Regions from separate parts of the Roseburia sp. CLA-AA-H209 genome, predicted to be linked through region 2. Evidence: a T-box and tRNA genes for the amino acid it is inferred to sense, from the RefSeq annotation. Region 2 holds a T-box; the other holds one or more tRNA genes.
The links. A T-box is a leader RNA that pairs with one kind of tRNA and senses whether it is charged. The one in region 2 lies ahead of LKD41_RS01115 (proline--tRNA ligase), so its partner is inferred to be a tRNA-Pro.
Positions count from the first base shown of each region.

Region 1: it has a tRNA-Pro gene. The T-box ahead of LKD41_RS01115 (proline--tRNA ligase) is inferred to sense a tRNA for this amino acid. The anticodon was not compared.

Region 1 covers NZ_JAJEQU010000006.1:132,309-142,659, forward strand. Annotated here, with positions in the region: gene LKD41_RS07615 (Hsp20/alpha crystallin family protein) at 1-256, shown strand, start outside; gene LKD41_RS15670 (hypothetical protein) at 307-432, shown strand; gene LKD41_RS07620 (Hsp20/alpha crystallin family protein) at 464-904, shown strand; gene LKD41_RS07625 (methylglyoxal synthase) at 1,009-1,482, opposite strand; tRNA gene LKD41_RS07630 (tRNA-Pro) at 1,700-1,773, opposite strand; gene LKD41_RS07635 (hypothetical protein) at 2,029-2,583, shown strand; gene LKD41_RS07640 (hypothetical protein) at 2,658-2,795, opposite strand; gene LKD41_RS07645 (glycoside hydrolase family 13 protein) at 2,908-4,674, opposite strand; gene LKD41_RS07650 (sugar ABC transporter permease) at 4,682-5,527, opposite strand; gene LKD41_RS07655 (carbohydrate ABC transporter permease) at 5,520-6,413, opposite strand; gene LKD41_RS07660 (extracellular solute-binding protein) at 6,468-7,730, opposite strand; gene LKD41_RS07665 (LacI family DNA-binding transcriptional regulator) at 7,932-8,951, shown strand; gene aroB (3-dehydroquinate synthase) at 9,050-10,165, opposite strand; gene LKD41_RS07675 (NAD-dependent epimerase/dehydratase family protein) at 10,308-10,351, opposite strand, start outside.
Region 2 covers NZ_JAJEQU010000001.1:211,163-221,513, forward strand. Annotated here, with positions in the region: gene LKD41_RS01080 (LacI family DNA-binding transcriptional regulator) at 1-438, opposite strand, end outside; gene LKD41_RS01085 (carbohydrate ABC transporter permease) at 493-1,377, opposite strand; gene LKD41_RS01090 (carbohydrate ABC transporter permease) at 1,377-2,219, opposite strand; gene LKD41_RS01095 (ABC transporter substrate-binding protein) at 2,307-3,701, opposite strand; gene LKD41_RS01100 (C-GCAxxG-C-C family protein) at 3,932-4,342, opposite strand; gene LKD41_RS01105 (class II aldolase/adducin family protein) at 4,433-5,170, opposite strand; gene LKD41_RS01110 (chloride channel protein) at 5,398-6,672, shown strand; gene LKD41_RS01115 (proline--tRNA ligase) at 6,844-8,547, opposite strand; T-box leader at 8,620-8,847, opposite strand; gene LKD41_RS01120 (DUF4340 domain-containing protein) at 8,886-9,449, opposite strand; gene LKD41_RS01125 (Gldg family protein) at 9,449-10,351, opposite strand, start outside.

The DNA.
Region 1 (10,351 bases), on a different contig from region 2:
TTCCTTAGAAAATGGTTACCTGACCATCAGTGCCGCCAAAGGCTTGGATGAGGAAGATAAAGATAAGAAATCCGGCAAGTACATCCGTAAGGAACGTTATTCCGGAGCCTGTAGCCGAAGCTTTTATGTTGGCGATGCCGTTACCGAAGAAGATATCAAGGGTGAATTTAAACACGGTATCTTAAAACTCTTCGTTCCGAAGAAAGAAGCAAAACCTGCTGTGGAAGACCACAAGTACATCGCCATTGAAGGATAACAGAACTTTATATAGTATCTGATTCAGATTAAGAAAGGAAGCATGTTATTATGTCAGACAAAAATCCAAAACATCCATTAAAAAAGAAAAAAGTAAAAGCTAAAATTAATGTAGCCGACCATGAGGCTGTTGAGGAAGCCAGAGAAGCTCACAGAAACAAGAAACATTATTACTAATTACAATAGACTATTTTAGGAGGAATGACTTATGTTAGTACCAAGTATTTTTTCAAACAACTTTGTAGATGATATATTCGATGATGTATTTCCATTCGGAGCTTACAATGCTCCTGCAGCAGACAACCGTGCTGCCATGAACACTGACGTTAAGGAATTTGACGACAGATATGAACTGGAATTTGAACTTCCAGGTTTTAAGAAAGAAGATATCCAGGCTGAGCTGAAAGACGGATACCTCATCGTCAATGCCAAACACCAGGACAACAAGGACGAAAAAGGCAAAGATGGCAAATATATCCGTAAAGAACGTTACTATGGCTCTTACCAGCGTAGTTTCTATGTCGGAAATGGCGTTACTCAGGATGACATCAAAGGCGGTTTTGAAAATGGTATCCTGACTCTGACCGTTCCGAAGAAAGAAGCAAAACCTGCTGTGGAAGAAAAGAAATATATTTCCATTGAGGGATAATACCAGGATAATTAAAAGGGAAAAGGGGCGGTGTGAGTATTCACACCGCCTCTCCTTTTTATGTGAGAAACACGCTTTACGTGTCTCTCGTAGTTTAGCTGACATTACTTTATCGTCGATGCCCGCTGTCTGACATTCTTATTAAAATTAATCACATTGTGATTATATTCTTCATCCATCAACTCGGAATGAATCATAAAATCTGCAGTTGCCTTATTATTCGCAATCGGGATGTCATATACCTGTGCAATACGAAGCAGTGCTTTTACATCCGGGTCATGAGGTGCTGCAGTAAGCGGATCTGAAAAGAAAATCACGAAATCTACTTTTCCCTCTACTATCTTAGCACCAATCTGCTGGTCTCCGCCCAGCGGACCGCTGTTATAGCCCTTTACCGGCAGTCCCGTCTGGTCTGTAATCATTTTTGCCGTTGTTCCGGTTCCACAAAGGAAATGCTTCTTTAAAGTTTCTGCATTGTCTTTGCACCACTGGATCAGTTCTGCTTTCTTTCCATCATGGGCAATCAATGCAATATTTTTCTGTTTTCCGATTGTCAAAGTAAGAAAATCCGGTTCCATACTCATATTGTGTCTTCTCCTTTATTGTATTATTTTCCAACCTTTTCATTTATCAAGTGAAAATCAACTCCTGATAAACAATTGCAGCTCGCCAATCACGCTTATATGTTGACTTGCTTACGTTCATTATAACATGACAAGATGATTCCAGACAATATTTGGGTAGAAATCTTCATATAAAAAACGAGCACACCTAACAGTGTACTCGTTTTTTTCGTCGATGCGACAGGATTTGAACCTGCGACCTCTGCGTCCCGAACGCAGCGCTCTACCAAGCTGAGCCACGCATCGTTATTCAGTTCTTTCACACGCTCAACTATATTAGCATATATCACATTTTTTGTCCAGTAATATTTTTATTTTCTTTTCTACTTAATCGTTTTATGTTGTACTTAAGTCAATCATAAGAACGGCTTTTTCAATGCCGAAGCAACTTTTTTTACCAGACCGGATGCACTCATTATTACCTATGGTTCTCTTTCTATTTTTAAAAGTAACCAGGTAAAGGCAGACTTTCTTTCCCATTATAAAGATATTCCATTTCTGATGTTAGAGGACACACCTGACGATCCGGACATTCCATACCTGATTGCTGACAACTACTCAGAGCTTGTCACCGAGCAGGTGGAATATATCCTAGACCACAACCCGGAATTAGAGGCAATTGCTTTTGCAAATGATAATATGGCAAAGGCAGGATACCGCGTCTGTGCTGCAAGAGACCTTTTGGTGGGATATGACATTGACCACGCAAAAACCATGGAACCACCACTGACCAGTGTTTCCCACAGCAGCTTCCAGTTCAGCTGCCAGGCATTACAGAATGCGCTTATGCTCTGTCAGGGAAAGAAGCCACAATCCTGCCGGATGTCAACCATTTTTCACCAGAGAAGTTCCTGCGGTTGCCAGCTGTACACTGGCTTTACCACACTGCGTCATATCAGCATGGAGCGGCTGCGTAAATGCCTGCCAAAGGATGCCATTACTGCAAGACTGGGCGGTGACGAATTTGTTTCCTTTATTTTAACCGATATATTAAAGCATTCCGACGCAATACTCTACGAGGAAAAGGTCAAACGGCGTGCAAGCATCAAGAAGTAGTCTATGACTTACTCTCCAAATCAGCATATAAAATGCCGGATGGTAAATCCATCCGGCATTCTTAAACCTCTCTTTTATTCATCCATTCCCCATTTGTCTTTCATGTATTCTTTTCCAAATCCGGAACCGATATTTTCATTGATTCTCCGGCCAAAGCATGCATAAAATCCAATTATTGCGGCGAATATCAGAATTCCAATAAATATAACCATAGTAAGTCCCCCTTCCTATGTCTCTTTATCTTTTCCAAAGTATAGCACAAGTATGTAAAGATGTCACTTATCTTTTTAAGGAACGGTACTATTTATAGAAATATCTTTTGTTTTACAAAACAACCAAAAGCTTTCCCTCACAAGAAGAAAGAATTATCTTTTTTTCCTGCAGCTGTGGAACCTCCACTGATGTCAGTGTCACACTGCCGGTGCCGGTATTTAAAAATACCAGGACTTTGTCGTCCCCAAAACTACGTAAAAATACATATACTCCCATTATATCATTGCAGTAAATTGTCCGGTAATTGCCCTTGCGTAATGCCACATGCTCTTTTCGGAGTGCAATCCAGTAGCTGAACTTCTCTGCCAGATTTCCCTGTAATCTGTTGTTTTCTGCCTGCTGCTCCATTACTGCCTGCCAGTCCATGGCTGCCCGATACTCCAGTTCTTTCATTCCCTCGATATACACTTCATCCCCGTAGAATACCGATGGCACGCCCACTCCCATAAAGAGATAGAAAAATGCCAGCTCCATTCTCTTTCTATTTCCATTGCAATAGCTTAAAAATCTCGGAATATCATGGGAATCCAGAAAATTCATCTGTGCCAGGCTCACCTGCCATGGGTAGCGGTAAATCATCCGCTGCATCTGGGCATCAAATTCACTGACCGAAAGTTCTCCCTTTCCAAAAAAATCCCGGCACAGATAAGAAAAAGTATAATTCATCGTAGAATCAAACTGGTCTCCCTGAAGCCAGATGCCTGCTTCTTCCCAGATTTCACCTATTAGAAATATATCCTCTTTTACCGCTCTCACCGCATGACGGAAGACTCTCCAGAATTCATGATTGATTTCATTTGCCACATCCAAGCGCCAGCCGTCAATATCTGCTTCCCGAATCCAGTAAGTTCCAACATTGCAAAGGTACTCCACCACTTCAGGATTTCCGGTATTAAGCTTTGGCATTTCCTTTACATAGGCAAACGCCTCATAATTCGGCGGATCAGCGTACTGTATCGTTTCCGGCAGGTGATAAAACCAGTTATAATATCTTGATGCTTTTCCCTTCTGCCGCACATCCCGGAATGCAAAAAAATCTGCTCCACAATGATTAAATACACCATCTAAAATAACCCGGATTCCTCTCTTGTGGCACTGCTGCACCAGTTCTTTTAAATCCGCTTTATTTCCAAGACAGGGGTCGATTTCAAAATAGTCAATGGTATCATATTTATGATAAGACGCTGCTTCAAAAATCGGATTCAGATAAATGCAGTTAATTCCAAGCTTTTCGATATAGTCAAGATTTTCACAAATTCCTTTCAGTGTACCACCCAGATGATTCTTACAAATCCGGTCCGGTAAAATTTTTCCATTGCTGTCGCTTTTTTCATCCGGCAAAAGCATATGCCTTGTCGCTTTTTCCGTCAGTTCCCGTCTGTCATTTGCAAAACTGTCCGGGAAAATATGATACATAACAATGTCTTCTGCCCACTCCGGGATATCTAAAATATCCTCTCTTCTAATATATGGAAACTGGAAATATTCTGCCCTGCCACAGGACAGTTTCTCTGCAAATCCTCTTCCATAATAATAAAGGCTTTCTATATCGTCCTCTAACCGGAAATAATAGCATACCCTGGTATACGGAGACGTAATCTTAACTTCATAATAATCATAAAGCATATCGGATGCCACATGTTCCATTTCACTTTGTTTCACCGGAAGTGGCTCTTCCATTGCCACCCGGTCTCCCCAAAGCAGCACGCACCGTTTTAAATCGCCCTTTTTACAACGGATTCTTATTACCAGCCGGTCTTCTTTTTCTGCAAAAGCAAATTGTGACAGTGGAATATGCAAAATTGCTTCTTTTTCCATTTTATTTCTATCCTTTCACACCACCTGCAGTAAGACCGGATACCATATACTTTTGTATACAGAAGAAAATAATCAGCACCGGAACAGATACCAGGATAGCGGCTGCGGAGAACATTCCCCAGCTTCTGGTGTAATCGTTGGACTGTAACTGATATAATCCACCTGCCAGTGTATAACTGTTTTCATTCAGTAGAAATGTTGTGGAAAACAGATATTCATTCCATACAAAAATAAGTACCATCACGGAAGTTACAATGATTGCCGGACGAGCCAGCGGCATTACTACCTTCCACAGCAGCTGGAAATCCGATGCACCGTCAATTTTCGATGCTTCTTCGATTTCTATCGGAATGGTATCAAAATACCCCTTCATATTCCAGATAGAGAAAATGCACATGCTTCCCGCATAAATAATCACCAGTCCCAGTTTCGTATCCAGCATATTCATCTGTTTTAAAAGACGGAATAATGCAAACATGGACAGAATCTGTGGGAATGCATTTAAGAGAAGCAGTAATTTTAAAATGCCATTTCTTCCCTTAAAACGGTATCTTGAAAATGCATAAGATGACACCATGGCAAATCCGATAGCAATGACCATTGTAAAGAAGCTTAATACGGCAGAGTTATAAAACCACCGCAAAAACGGCTTCTGCGTCAGTATATTTTTATAATTATCCAGTGTAAATTCCTTTGGAAACAAAGATAATCCGGAGGACAATGCTCCACTTCCCCTTTCAAAGGAAAGATTCAACGCATATAAAATCGGTACCAGTGCCAGCAGACACAGTATAATATAAAAAATATGTAATCCGCTAAGCTGTAAAATCTGTTTTCTCTTTTTCTTAGTCATAATTTTCCTCCTTTACCCCTCGATTGGTAAACAGCGAAAATACCATGATGAGGAAAAAGATAATAATGGATACCGCTGAGGACAGTCCATAGTTATTTGAAACAAACGCATTCTGCTGTGCATAAGTAATTACGGTCTGTAAGGTTGCCCCTGAATATGCTCCCTTCTGCATCGTAAGAAGATATACGATATCAAACTGCTTAAATGTGGTAAATGTCGTCATAATAACCGCCGGTGCAATAATTCCTTTCATTGCCGGAACGGTAATATGGATGTTCTTTGACCAGAAACCTGCTCCATCCAGTTCTGCGCTTTCATAATAGCTGCGGTCAATGCTGGACAGTGCACCGTCTATCATCATAATCATAAACGGCAATGCCATCCACAGGTTTAGAGTCATGCAGGAGAGAAATGCCGGCACATTGGTGGAAAGGAAATTTACCTTTCCAAAGCCAAGTGCCACCAGAATCTTATTCAGAAGACCAAACTCCGTGTTATAAATGCCTACCCTCCACAAAAGAATGGACACATAAGCAGGCATTGCCCACGGGAACATCAAAAGAGTCTTGTATACACGTTTTCCCTTTAAATCTTCTCTTTGAAATCCCAATGCAATAAAATATGCCACAACTACCTGTATCACCATATTTAATGCGGTCCAAAGTAAGGTTGTAAACAATGCTCCAAGAAAACCGGAATCTGCCTTTAATAATGCCCTGCTATAGTTGGATAGTCCGATAAATTCATAATTTGACCAGTGAAAAAGATTCATATTGGTCAGTGATATATAGCCCGTATAAATAATCGGGAATACAATAACCATTCCAATCAATATCAGTGCCGGCATACTGTAAAGCCATGGTGTTAATTTCCGTTTGTTCTTCATATACACACTTCTCTTCCTAATTTTCCTCTTTATTGCTTCTAAATAAACTCCTTCTTACTGCATATCTGCAATGGCATCCAATGCCTCCTGCTGATAAGTCTCTGCTGCAGTGTCAATATCTTCCCCTGATTTGTTGACTGCTGCCAAAAATTCTTCTGTCGGTCCCCACATAACGCTCATCTGTGGAATGTTTGGCATAGGCTGTGCAGTTTCTGCAGTTGCTTTCATTGCCATAATCATCTCATTTGCAGCAACATCTGCGTCATCATATGCTTTGCTGTTTGCCGGTGCACAGTTTGATTTATTCGCCAATGCAATACCTACTTCCGGGCTTGCAATTGTCTCTAATACTTTTGCAATTGCTTCTTTCTTATTTTCTGCTGCATATTTTAAGACACCAATGCTCTGTACACCTGAATATGGTGCCAGTCCGTTTCCATTCGGAAGTTTAAAATCCGCTAAGGATTTAATACCAAGGTCAATGCCCGCTGCCTTGATTCCGGATACCAGCCATGGTCCACCAATGATTGCTGCTGCCTGGCCTTCATTGAATAATGCAGTTACTGTGTTGTAATCTCCATCTGCCTCCAATGCTGCAAATTTCTGATTGTATGCGATAGCATCCTTGGTTTCCTGTGTATTTAATCCAGGATTTGCATCTTTATCAATAATATATCCACCAAAACCATTGATTACCGGTGCCACATTGTATGCGGTAGAATGCTGATTTACCAGCGCATAAGTTCCTGCATCCACATCGGTATGTGCTACCATATAATCATACAGTTCATCTGTTGTTTCCGGCACATCACCTTCCCATTTTGCCTTATTATACATAAAGAGCAATGTCTCATAATAAACCGGCATCAGGTACTGGGTATCCTTATAATTACCTGCTTCTACGGTCATCGGTAATAAATCCGCCATTACATCCTCACTGATAACATCCGTAATCGGAGCTAAAATCCCCATTTCTGCAAATGTTCCCAATGAATCATGTGCATAAAGATACATATCCGGTCCGTTGGATTCATCATTTCCATATAACTGAAGCTGGTCGGTCAGACCGCTCTTCTTTTCAAAGGTAACCTTGATATTATCCTCTGCCAGTTTCTCATTCGCACAATCCGCAATGGTCTGCATGATATTCTCATCCCCATCATGCCAGATTTTTACTTCTGTCATTTCATCCTCTGCATCATTTCCAAGTACTTCTGTAGTCTTTCCTTCGTCATTTCCTGCTTCTTTTCCACAACCGGATAATGTGCCGATTGTCATTGCGGTACAGAGCAACAGACTCAACACCCTTTTCTTCATAAAAATACCTCCGTTTTCCGGTTTCTTTAGGAAACCGTTTTCTTTATTTTCTTTTTTTCATGCAATTGGTTCCTCTTGCTAAGTCTATATTTATCACTTTTTTCCCTTGTTTACAATGTTTATTTGTCAAAAACGATTGACTTTGTCAGGAAACCGCTATACTATATTTGTAAATTTATACATTTTTTCAGGAGGTATTTTATGTCTGTTACCATCAATGATGTTGCCAATGAAGCCGGTGTTTCCAAATCCACTGTTTCTAAAGTTTTAAATCACTGGACCACCATATCCCCAGCCACTGTGGAAAAGGTTCATGCAGCAATTGAAAAGCTTCATTATACCCCTAACTCCCGGGCTGTAAGCTTTGCAAAAGGTGCTACTTCCAATATTGTCTATCTTACCAATCTGGAGAAAGATACTGCTTATCGGAATCCGCATATGTTTGACATTATGTGCGGCGTACACCATACCTTGTCCGAAAACAACTATTCCCTGACGCTTGTCAACACTTCTGAAGAACGCTATCCCGGAGAAAAAGTCAGCGAAGTTATCACAAGCGGTTCCTCCGATGGTCTTATCATCCACGGCTCTGCCATTAATAAAGAAATTGCAAATCTTATTCTGGATGCAGGCTTTCCACACATTATCATTGGGCATCCGAGTTTTGAAAGCCGCTTATGCTGGGTAGATACCAACCACGCCCTTGCCGGTGAATATGCCGCTGCCCACATGATAGCCTGTGGTTATACAGATGTCGCCTTTATCGGAGAGCGCAAAACCGATTATATTTCTGCCCAGCGTCAAAAAGGATTTATGGCAGGCATGTTAGACAGAGGCTTTCACATTCCGGCTGCCCGTATCGGAAATACCGATTCCAGCTGCCAGCACGCTTATTCTGTTACTTCTGATATGCTGACACAGCCTGTACCGCCTCGCGCTATTGTATGTGAAAATAACACCCTCGCATTAGGTGTCATCCAGGCCGTCAAAGACCGGCAGCTTTCCATCCCGGATGACATTGCCATACTTACCTTTGACGTCTACCCATATTCCAGCATCATCGACCCACAGCTTACCATTGTAGACATCAATGTCTATGATACCGGTGTGCAGGCAGGCTCCATGATGATCCGTAAGCTTCAGAACCCGGAACTTCTCATCCAAAGCTATACAACGCTTCCTGTTATCATCCAGGGAGAAAGCACCAGACCACTGCCATAAGAAACACCCCTGTCAATCTGACAGGGGTGTTTCTTTTGCACTCATTATATGATAATTAATGATAAGCCAATCAGCTTATCATTAACTTTCATCGCTCACTATTTCATTTTCATAATGATATCTCTTGCAACGGCTTCTTCCACCGGTGTAGCAAATACGCCTTCCTCAAACTCTACGATTCCACCGATTCCTTTCTCTACAACGAAACGGAGTTTTCCATCCCGGACTTTCTTATCCGTATATAATTTCTTAACCAGGGCTTCCCGGTCAATGTATTCCGGAATCTCTACCGGCAGCTTCGCTTTCTCTAACAGATTCTTTACTGCTGTTTTTTCTTCTTCTGTCATGTAACCAAGTCGGTGTGCCAGTTCTGTCATAGCTACCATTCCAATGGAAAGTGCTTCTCCATGAAGCAGTCTATAGTCACTGACTGTCTCAATGGCACGTCCTACTGTATGTCCTAGATTCAAGATTTCTCTTAAGCCCTGCTCCTTTTCATCCTTCATTACCACAGCATATTTAATCTGGCAGTTCTTCTTTGCGATGTATTCACAGGCTTCTCTGTCTCCCGCAAAAATATCTTCCATATGTTTTTCCAGGAATTCAAACATTTCCTTATCTGCCATGCAGGCATGTTTGATTGTCTCTGCCATACCACTGGATAACTGTCGCTGTGGCAGTGTTTTCCATGCTGCAATGTCAAGATATACTTTCTCCGGCTGGTTAAAAAGTCCAATCAGATTCGTTGCCAGTGGTGTGTCTACTGCGGTTTTTCCACCAACAGATGCATCTGCCGCCGCCAAAAGTGTCGTAGCATAGTTAATGAATGGCACTCCTCTGCCATAGGTTCCTGCCAGAAATCCAGACAAATCGGTTACCACACCACCACCAATGGCGATGATGCAGCAGTCTCGCCGGAAACCTGCCTCTAACATGGCATCTTCTACTTCTTCTTTCGTCTTTCTTGTCTTGCTGGTCTCTCCTGCCGTAAAAACAAATTCCCTTGCCTGATATCCTACTTCCTGTAATAAGGTTACAATGTGGTCTGCGTAAAGCTCCTTCACCGTGCTGTCTGTAATTACTGCAAATTTCTTAATCTTTCCAACCAGACCGTTTTTTAAATCTTCTATTAACCGGTTCTCAAGCTGGTAGCCAATCTCGATTTCGTAACTGTCATCAACTACCTTCTTCAATTCTACCTGAAATACACTCATGTTTTTCTCCGTTCTATCCTGCGTCTTGTAAATCTGCTCCTGTCACAGATTTTTATTTCGTTTATTATACTATTTTGCTCTTTTCTCTGCAACCACAGGAGCTCTAATCGAAAGAAATTCCCTGTTTGCGAAATTTCCTATTTCACGCCAGATGCTTCTCTATATATGCAAGATACGGTTTCTTAT
Region 2 (10,351 bases):
TCCTGCAGTAGACACTAATACCGATGGAACTTTTACTTCATGAAACTTTTCCCTAAAAAATGCAGGATTACCTCCGAGGAATAAAATCCCCAGAGGTTTTCTTTCACGACACTGAATAATTGCCTGTTCTACTTCATTTTCTTCTTCATCCAGATATATCATATTCAATGTATAACTGGTCTTATTTACAATCGTCTGGATTTCTTCTGCTATCCCTGAAAAAACCATATTCGACGTACCTTTTATCAGTACGCAGATGGTTTTAGACGCAATCTGTTTCAAATGCTTCGCATTTCCATTTGGAACAAAATTGTGTTCTGCAACAATCCGCCGAATCTTCTTTTCTGCTTCCGGACTCACATCATCCCTGTTATTCAGAACCCTTGACACAGTACTTACTGAATACCCGGATTCTTTTGCAATATCTTTTATTGTCATGTTTTGTCCTGCCTTTACACTATATCTATAGCGAAATACTTATTATATAAATGCTTAACCTTTTACAGCTCCTGCAACAACGCCTTCGATAATATATTTCTGACAGATTCCATAGAAAATGATAATTGGAAGAATTGCCAGTACCAGCATAGCCATCATTGCGCCCCAGTCAATAGAGCCATATCCACCTTTCAAATACTGAATTGCAATCGGAATCGTTTTCCATTTTCTGATATCGAGTACCAGATATGGAAGAAGGTAGTCATTCCAGATCCACATTACCTGAAGAATTGCAACTGTAATTGCAGTAGGCTTTAAAATCGGGAATACAACCTGGAAATATGTCTGAATCGGGCTGCATCCATCAATCATTGCCGCTTCTTCGATTTCAAGCGGAATGCTCTTTACGAAGCCGGTAAACATGAATACCGCAAGTCCTGCTCCAAATCCAAGATATACTAAAATGATTCCAACCGGATTTCCAAGATGTAACATATTTGACAGCTTGGATAATGTAAACATTACCATCTGGAAAGGTACAATCATGGAAAACAGGCAAAGGCAATATAAACCTTTTGAAAACTTATCATTCACGCGGATGATATACCATGCACACATAGATGTGCAGAGAATAATTACCGCAACAGAACATATTGTGATAAATAATGATGTTCCAAACGCATTAAAGAAGTTAATCTTGCGGATACCTTCTGCATAGTTGGTTAATCCAACAAATGCCTTCTGCACTCCGGCAACAAATCTGTCCCATCCGTCAGTCATTTTAAACGGTCCTAACTGGAACGGGAAGCGGTTAATATATGCCTTCAATTTAAAGGAGTTCATAAATACGATTACAATCGGAAGTACCCACAGTACACTTAAAATAGTAAATATAATGGTAAAAATCCAGCCATGTTTTGCTTTTCTTACATTACTCATTACTGCTGCACCTCCTTACGTCTGGTCAGATAGTTCTGTCCAAGTGCAATTATTGCTACCAGGATAAAGAATACAACTGCTTTTGCCTGACCAACGCCTTCCCATCCGTTTCTACCATAGAAAGTATCATAGATGTTCAATGCTAAAAGCTGTGATTTCTTTGCAGGTTCACCTGCTGTCAATGCTAAGTTCTGGTCGAATAATTTAAATCCGTTGGTCAGTGTTAAAAATGTACATACGGTAATGGATGGCATTACCATCGGTAAGGTTACATTTTTAAGTACCTGCCAGGAAGTTGCCCCATCGATTTCTGCAGCTTCAATCAAATCTCCAGGAATATTCTGGATACCCGCGATATAGATAATCATCATATAACCTATCTGCTGCCAGCACATCAGGATAATCATACCCCAGAAACCATATTTTTCATTATATGCCAATGTTCTGCTGTAATTTGCGAGAATACCATTGAAAATCAACTGCCAGATATATCCTAATACAATACCACCAATCAGGTTCGGCATGAAGAAAATGGTACGGAACGCATTTGTTCCTCTAATACCCTTTGTTAAAAGCATCGCAATTACGAATGCAAAAAAGTTAATGGCAAGCACGGAAACAATTGTAAAGAGTGCTGTATACCATAACGAGTGAACAAATGTCTCATCTCCAAAGATTTTGGTATAATTAGATAGTCCTACAAACTTTGCATCCGTAACAGTTGTGAATTTACAAAAAGAAAGATAGATACCCATAGCAAAAGGAATTATAAAACCAATTGTAAATGCAACTAACGTTGGAAGTGCAAAAAGAGGAAAATATTTTTTAATTGATTTGTTCATAATATTTTTCCTTTCCCTTTTATAAAGGGCAGGCGATATCCGCCCGCCCTTTTTTTCACATATTGTTCTGATTATATGTGATAAGTCTTACTCGTTTGCTGCTGCGTACTCAGAAGCCCAGCCATCAACGAATGCAGTTACAACATCATCCCAGGAACCTGTTCCAGCAGCATAAGCTGTTAATGCAGAACCTACGCCATCTTTCCAAGCCTCAGAAGGCATTGTTGTAAAGCACCAAGCTACAGAATTCTTACCATCTGCAATGGACTGGTTAACTGCATCCATGAATGCATTGCTTGCCTGATATCCATCATCAAATGTATCAAATGGTGTTGTGAAGCCCATCTGGTTAGCAACAACGTCACGTCCTGTGTCACTTGTAATAACCCAGTTCAAGAAATCTTCTGTTGCTTTGATGTTTTCTTCAGAAGCATTAGCATTAATACACCAGTAGTTCTCAGATCCTGTACAAAGTCCCTGATTCTCTTCTCCATCAACTCCGATGTAGATAGGCATCATTCCAAGGTCATCATCTGTTAATACACCAGCATTGATAATATCATTGTATGCCCATGTACCATTCTGATAGAATACAGCTTCGCCTAAGCCAAATTCAGCTGTTGCATCATCACCAGTCTTGCTTGCTAACATAGAGCCTTCGCAAGTAGAATCTGTTGTGTATAAATCCCAGATCTGTTTGTAGTTATCAAGGTAAGTTCCTTTGATAGCATCTGTAGATTCGATTCCATCTGCTTTGTATTCATAGTAGATTGGAAGGTTTGCTAAATGGGTTTTGAATCTCCAGTCAGAGGATGAATCCATACCAGCTGAAGTAAATGCACCCTTAAGGTCATATTCAGGACCAGCTGCTTCACTTACTTCTGCAAGTCTTGACTGAATATCATCTGCTACTTCTTTTAATTTTGCGAAGCTGTTGATTTCATCAATAGAAGTAACTTTAGCTCCGTCCATTCCGCAATATGCGTTTAATACGGTTTTGTTGTAAATAAGACCATAAGTCTCAAGTACATATGCGATACCTTTTACTTCGTCTCCATCTTTCAGTACAAAGTCATCACTCTTAACATGTGAATAAACATCTGTTCCTGATAAGTCTGCGCAGTAATCTTTCCATGCTGCAAGACCAACCGGTCCGTTTACCTGGAAAAGTGTAGGTGCATCAGATTTAGCTATCTCAGACTTTAAAGTCTCTTCATATGTACCAGATGCTGCTGTAACAACTTCAACTGGAACACCAGTCTCATCTGTATAAGCTTTTGCAAGATCCTGCCACTGCTGATCCTGTTCTGGTTTGAAGTTCAAGTAGTAAACAGAACCACTTGCTGCTTCTTTGCTGTCATCTGTCTTCTCTGTTCCTGCTGCATTATTGTCAGCTGTTTTCTTGTCGTCGCTTCCACATCCAGCAACCATAGCTGCTGTCATAGATACAACTAACATAAGAGATACTAATTTTCTTTTCATAGTACATCCTCCTAAAATATAATATGCTATCCTTCCTGAAAACCTCTTTCCCAATCTGTATACCGACTTGTCTGAAACCTAGTTGGTTACGTTCTCGGTAACGTTTTCAGTGGATATATATAATATAACCCCATTACTCAAAAATAGCAATGGGGTTTTTAACATTTTGTACACTTATATAATTTTGGCATTCCATTTTTGTGCACTTTTACCATGAAATTGTGTTTTTTCTATGAAAACAAGCGCTCTGCAATACGGACTGCATCTTCAATACAGCCATCGCAGCTCCGCAAAACCTTTCCGGTTTCAATTCCTTTCAATTCTTTACAGATATGAGAGCCGTTTTTTTCATCAAATGCTGCTGTCAGTCCCTTTACCGTCTGATATGTTCTGCCTTTGGTCATGCCCTTTTCAATTGCTCCCGAGCTTCCCAGTGCTCCTGCAATCATATACATTCCGGTTGCTGCACCACAGGTTCCCTGCATATCTGCCATCCCTGCGCCAAATCCTTCCGACAGACGGAATAAAGTTTCTTCATCAATACCCAGCTTATCACTGTAACTGCATAATACTGCCTGTGCACAGTTATATCCGCTGTGGTGTTTTTCTTCTGCTAATTTTACTCTTTCTTCTATTGTCATCTTCTAATCTCCTTTTTCTGTTTCCTGCTATTCTCTGTAATAACTTTTTCTTGCTTATAAAATGCTGCCTTCTGCCAAACGTTTTCTTTTCTATCCATCTGGCAAAAGATTTTTCCTGCGGATACACTCATGGCAGCTTTCAAATAATAATTTCTTACTGCTACAGACTGTTTCCGGATTCTTCATTCCTGCCTTTTCCCGCATCAGACATAATTTGTGTACCGTATCTGCATCCAGCTCCCGGTCCATTTCCATCATTTTACTCTGGTAAAGAAGTCTTGCATATAATTCTACCGACTCCATCCGGTAATAAGCTTCCGTCAGGTCCTTTCCATAAGTCAGTGCCCCATGATGTGCTAAGAGCAACGCATCAAAATAGTCAAGATATGGTGCAATGGCATCCGGTATTTCCTGCGTAGACGGCAGACCATATTCTGCTACCGGCACACAGCCAAGACTTACAATGGATTCTGATATGATTGCACGATTTAATGCCTGACCGCCAATCGCAAAGGTTGTGGCATATGGCGGATGCGCATGTACAACTGCTCTTACATCCGGACGTTTTTCATATACTTTCAAATGCATCTTCATTTCAGAAGACGGGCGGAACCCATCCTGACAGGATAAGACTTCTCCCTGCAGATTTATCTTACATAAACATTCTTCCGTCATATATCCTTTGGATATTCCGGTTGGCGTACACAAAATTTCATTCTCTGATATACGCACAGAAAGATTACCATCATTGGCAGCTACCATTCCGCTCTGATAAATTCTTTTTCCAATCTCTATCATCTGCCGGCGTATCCTGATTTCTGATTCCATCTTTCTTCCTCCATTGCCTGTGATTTCCAGATTTTATAGAAAGCCTTCACTTATTATAGTCACCCCGGTTATTTTTTGCAAATAAAATTCTCTTCATTTATCTCTTCATTCATCTTGTAAATTTATTTCCAGAATGCTACTATTTCTTATAGAATATATATTTTTCAAAAAATACAAACAATTTCTGCTTATAATATTTACTTTATATAAAAAGGAGTTACTACATCATGAATGAACCAGTTACCAAAGAACTTGTGATACATAAAATCAAACACAATCTACGCCGTCTGCGTACCGCCATAAAATGGATTATTTTTTCTATTCTGTCCGGTCTTCTCATCGGTATGGTGGGAATTGCCTTTTACTTTGGCATGACATGGGTCACCGATACAAGAACTGCTTATCCATGGCTCATCTTCTTTCTTCCGCTGGGTGGAATCATGATTATACTGCTCTATCATCTTCTCCATGATGAAAAGGATACTGGAACCAACCTGGTGCTTTCCGCCATCCATTCCGGGGATGAAATTCCACTGCGTATGGCTCCGCTTATTTTTATCTCCACCTTAATCACACACCTCTTTGGTGGTTCTGCCGGCCGGGAAGGTGCAGCACTTCAGCTTGGCGGAAGCATCGGAAATTCTCTCGGAAGACTTTTCCGTTTTGATGAAAAAGATAAACATATTATGATTATGTGCGGCATGAGTGCTGCTTTTTCCGCCTTATTCGGAACACCGATGGCTGCCGCTATTTTTCCGCTGGAAGTAGTCAGTGTCGGCATCATGCACTATTCTGCATTAGTGCCATGCGTTATCTCTGCTTTAGTAGCACATGGTCTGGCATTACACTTTCAGATTGCGCCGCCGTCCTTTGCTATTTTAGACATTCCGGAATTTGGAATTTCTTCTGCAGTTACCGTAACGATTCTTGCCGTTTTATGTGCATTGGTCAGTATCCTGTTCTGTATTTCCTTACATTACAGTGAAGCCATTTACCGTAAATTTATCAAAAATCCTTACCTTCGTGCTGCGGCAGGCGGCTGCATCATTATTCTCCTCACCCTTCTGGTAGGTAATCAGGATTACAATGGAACCGGCGTTAATATTATTTCCAAATGTTTTGACGGCACAGTGGCTCCGGAAGCTTTTCTTTTAAAAATCATTTTTACCGCCCTGACCCTTGGTGCCGGCTTTAAAGGTGGCGAAATTGTTCCTACTTTCTTTATCGGTGCAAGCTTCGGCTGTCTCTTTGGAACGTTGACCGGTTTCTCCCCAACCTTATGTGCCGCCATCGGTATGGCCGCCATTTTCTGTGGTGTCACCAACAGCCCGATTACTTCTTTGCTGATCAGCTTTGAAATGTTCGGTTTCGCTGCAATGCCATTCCTGCTTCTTGCGATTGCATTCAGCTATATGCTCTCCGGCTATTACGGACTGTACCGCAGCCAGAAGATTATGTATTCAAAATTTAAGACAAGCTATATCAATAAACAGACGCACTAACTACGAAAAACACGCTTTGCGAGTTTCTCGAGTTATCGCGGTGCTCGCCAAATCTGCATGCAGGCATGCGATTTTTCTCGCTACTCGCATAAAAAGAACTTCTGCTGATTGTTTTCCAACCGGCAGGAGTTCTTCTCATATCATTCACTATATGCTATTTTTAATCTCTTCTTATAAGTACTTCTGAATTTCTTCAAATACGTTTTCTACCGGAACCTGTTCCTTTAAGGTCTTATCACGGGATGTCACTTCAACGATTCCCTGTTTCATATTTCTAGGACTTACGATAACACGAAGTGGAATTCCAAGAAGGTCTGCATCGGCAAACATAACGCCGGCACTTACGGTACGGTCATCATAGATAACTTCAATACCGGCATTCTGCATTTTCTCATATAAATCATCAGCAAAAGCCTTTACTTCTTCATTGTCCGGTCTTACTGCGCAAAGGTGGACCTGCCATGGAGCAATTTCTTTTGGCCAGATTGGACCATACTCATCATGATGGGCTTCACATACAGCAGCAGCAAGTCTTCCGACACCGATTCCATAGCAGCCCATGATTGGAGTCTGTCTCTCACCATCTTTATCTACATAAGTCATCTTCATGGACTTGGTATATTTGGTTCCGAGCTGGAAGATATTTCCCACTTCAATACCTTTAGAAATACGGACGGTCTTCTTACCACATTTCGGGCAGATTCCACCTTCGTATACCTTAGCAAAATCATGATATTCTGCGTCTTTTACATCACGCTCCATATCAAGTCCTTTGAAGTGGTATTCCTCTTCATTTGCTCCGCAGGATAAGTTATTTCTTCCTTCCAGAGACTTATCATATAAAACCACATGAGGTGCATTGATATGTAAGCCAACCGGTCCGATATAGCCTGCATTTAATCCGCACTCTTCTGTAATAACAGCAGCATGAATCTGATCACCAAGATAATTAACAAGCTTGGTCTCATTGATTTCCAGATCGCCACGGATAAATACAACCACATAGCTGTCATCTGAATTTTTCTGATAAACAACTGCTTTACAGGAGTTGTTTGTCTTATCACCAAAGAATTCACAGATATCTTCAATGGTATGGATATTTGGTGTATGAACCTTTTCCAGTTCTGCTGATTCTGCGGCTCTTGGAATGTCAGAAATATTTTCTGCAGCTTCCATATTTGCTTTGTATCCACAATCATCACAAAGTACAATGGAATCTTCTCCAATCGGAGTAAGAAGCATGAACTCATGGGAAAGACTTCCACCCATCATGCCGGAATCAGATGCAACGGATACTACTTCCGGAATACCGGCTCTTTCAAAAATACGCTCATATGCCTTGTGTACTCTCTGATAATACTGCTCCAAATCTTCCTGGCTGGTATGGAAGGAATATGCATCCTTCATGGTAAATTCTCTCACACGGATTAATCCGGCACGAGGTCTTGCTTCATCACGGAATTTGGTCTGAATCTGATAAATCATAAAAGGATATTTGGTATAGCTCTGTGCATACTCACGAACCAGCTGCACGGCTGCTTCTTCGTGGGTCATACCAAGTACCATCTTGGCACCGTTTCTGTCTGTAAAACGAAGCAGCTCGTCTCCGATGCTTTCATATCTTCCGGATTCTTCCCAGATAGATGCAGGCATAACAACCGGGAACTGTACTTCCTGTCCATCTACCTTGTCCATCTCTTCACGAAGAATCTGCTCAATCTTACGTGTAATTCTCTTTAATGGCAGGAATGAAGAATAGATACCATTTGCCACATATTTGATGTATCCACCTTTTACCATAAGTGCATGACTGTCAATCACACAATCTGCCGGTCTCTCTTTAAACCGGTCACCAACTAATTTTTCCAGTTTCATTTTCTTATCTCCTTTTTCTATTCTTGCGACTCATCTGCTTAAAGCAATATAAAAGCCCTAAGCTATGATTTAGCTTAGGGCGAATGTTTCATCCGTGGTACCACCTAAATTCAGGACTGCTCCTGCACTCCGGCACATCTTCTTATGCCTTCTCTCTGTAACGGGAGAACCCGACATACCTTCACTTCTGCTTGGATATGCAGCTCCAAGACCGGTTCATCATCTTCCGTCAAAAACTCTCACCTGCCGTTTTCTCTCTGAAGGCTTCCAATGATTACTATTTCTCTTCCACACTTTCTCATATATTTTACCAATGGATATTTTACTTGTCAATCCTTTTATTCCGCAATTTCGGTTGTGCTTTCTGCTGCAGTCAAATCCGCGATTCCTTTCTGATAAGTGGTATATACTGCACTTCCTGCCAGATAAATACTGTCAGACTGATCCGTCTTTACATAATACTGGCTCAGCATGTCATTTTTATTTCCAATCAGAAGTGTTGTTGTTCCATCCCCTGTCGTCAGTGTAATGGTATTTGACGGCGTTTCAAGTCCATACTCTGACAAGTCCTCATAATCCCTGATTTCCTGGTCTGCTGTAAACTGTGCTGCGGTGGTAACCAATGTTTCCACGGCATCCTGGTCTAATGCAATGCTTTTATCTGCCTCATAATACCAGGTGTCATCTTCTTTTACAAAAGACAGTGTCTCATTATTATACTGATAAGAAAATGCTTTTACATCTTCTGTTGAAATGTCTGTCACCATAACTTTGGATGCTTCTTCCTCTTCCTGTTTTTTCTGTTCCTGGCTTTTATTCCACTTCGTCAGGCTAACCCATGCAACAATACAGATAAGAAGCAGGATGCATAAAGCAATCAACTGTTTTTTCTGTTTCTTCATTACTTCTTTCTCCTTCTCATCCAGATTACGATACCGATTGCAAGAAGCAATAACGGAATTACTGCAATGCCGATTACAGCTGATGCAATGACAACCGAAGCCGGTACGGTCAGGGTACCGCTGTCATATTCTTTGACCGGAATCACAACTGCTGAACTGCTGTCTTCCGGAATATAGCTTGCAATGGATTTTGAAAATACGGATAAATTATTTCCGGATACCATACTGTCTGCATCATCCGTAAACATACTCATGGAAGAATATACAAGAATATCTGCGATTGTATCATCCATGGTTTTTTCCGCCTTTAATCCTACCGTAAACGGTCCTGCAATATCATCCTCCGTCTGCTCTAAGGAGCTTGTAGCATCTGTCTTACTGTACGCTGCATCCGAAGTGGTAAGTAAAGGTGTATAGGTTACATTTTCGGTATCGGTATTATAGGTAAGACCTACTGCATACGGTGTAAATACATAGCCATCCACACCGGAAGTCAGCGCACTGCTTTCTACATTTGGTAAAAGATAATATGGTGCCTGATAATAAGAACCGGTATTGCTCTCCATCACCATTCCGTCTACTGCAGTAATGCCAAACTCATTTAAAACCGAATAAAAATTACTCATATCAGCATCTGTATAAGATAGCGTTACAAAAAGTTTTCCACCTTTATTGATATAATCAATTACTTTTGACGCATCATCGGATGAAAAATCAGAGGTCGGTCCATTGATAATAAGTGCCTGTGCATCTTCCGGAATGCTGTCTGCCTGCATCAGGTTGAGGCTGTTTAAAGTGACATTTGCTTTCTCAATAGCATCTTTAAAATTACCGTTCAATGCTGTCTCACCATGTCCCTGCAGTTCGTACATAACCGGCATTTCATCCGATGTGACATAGGA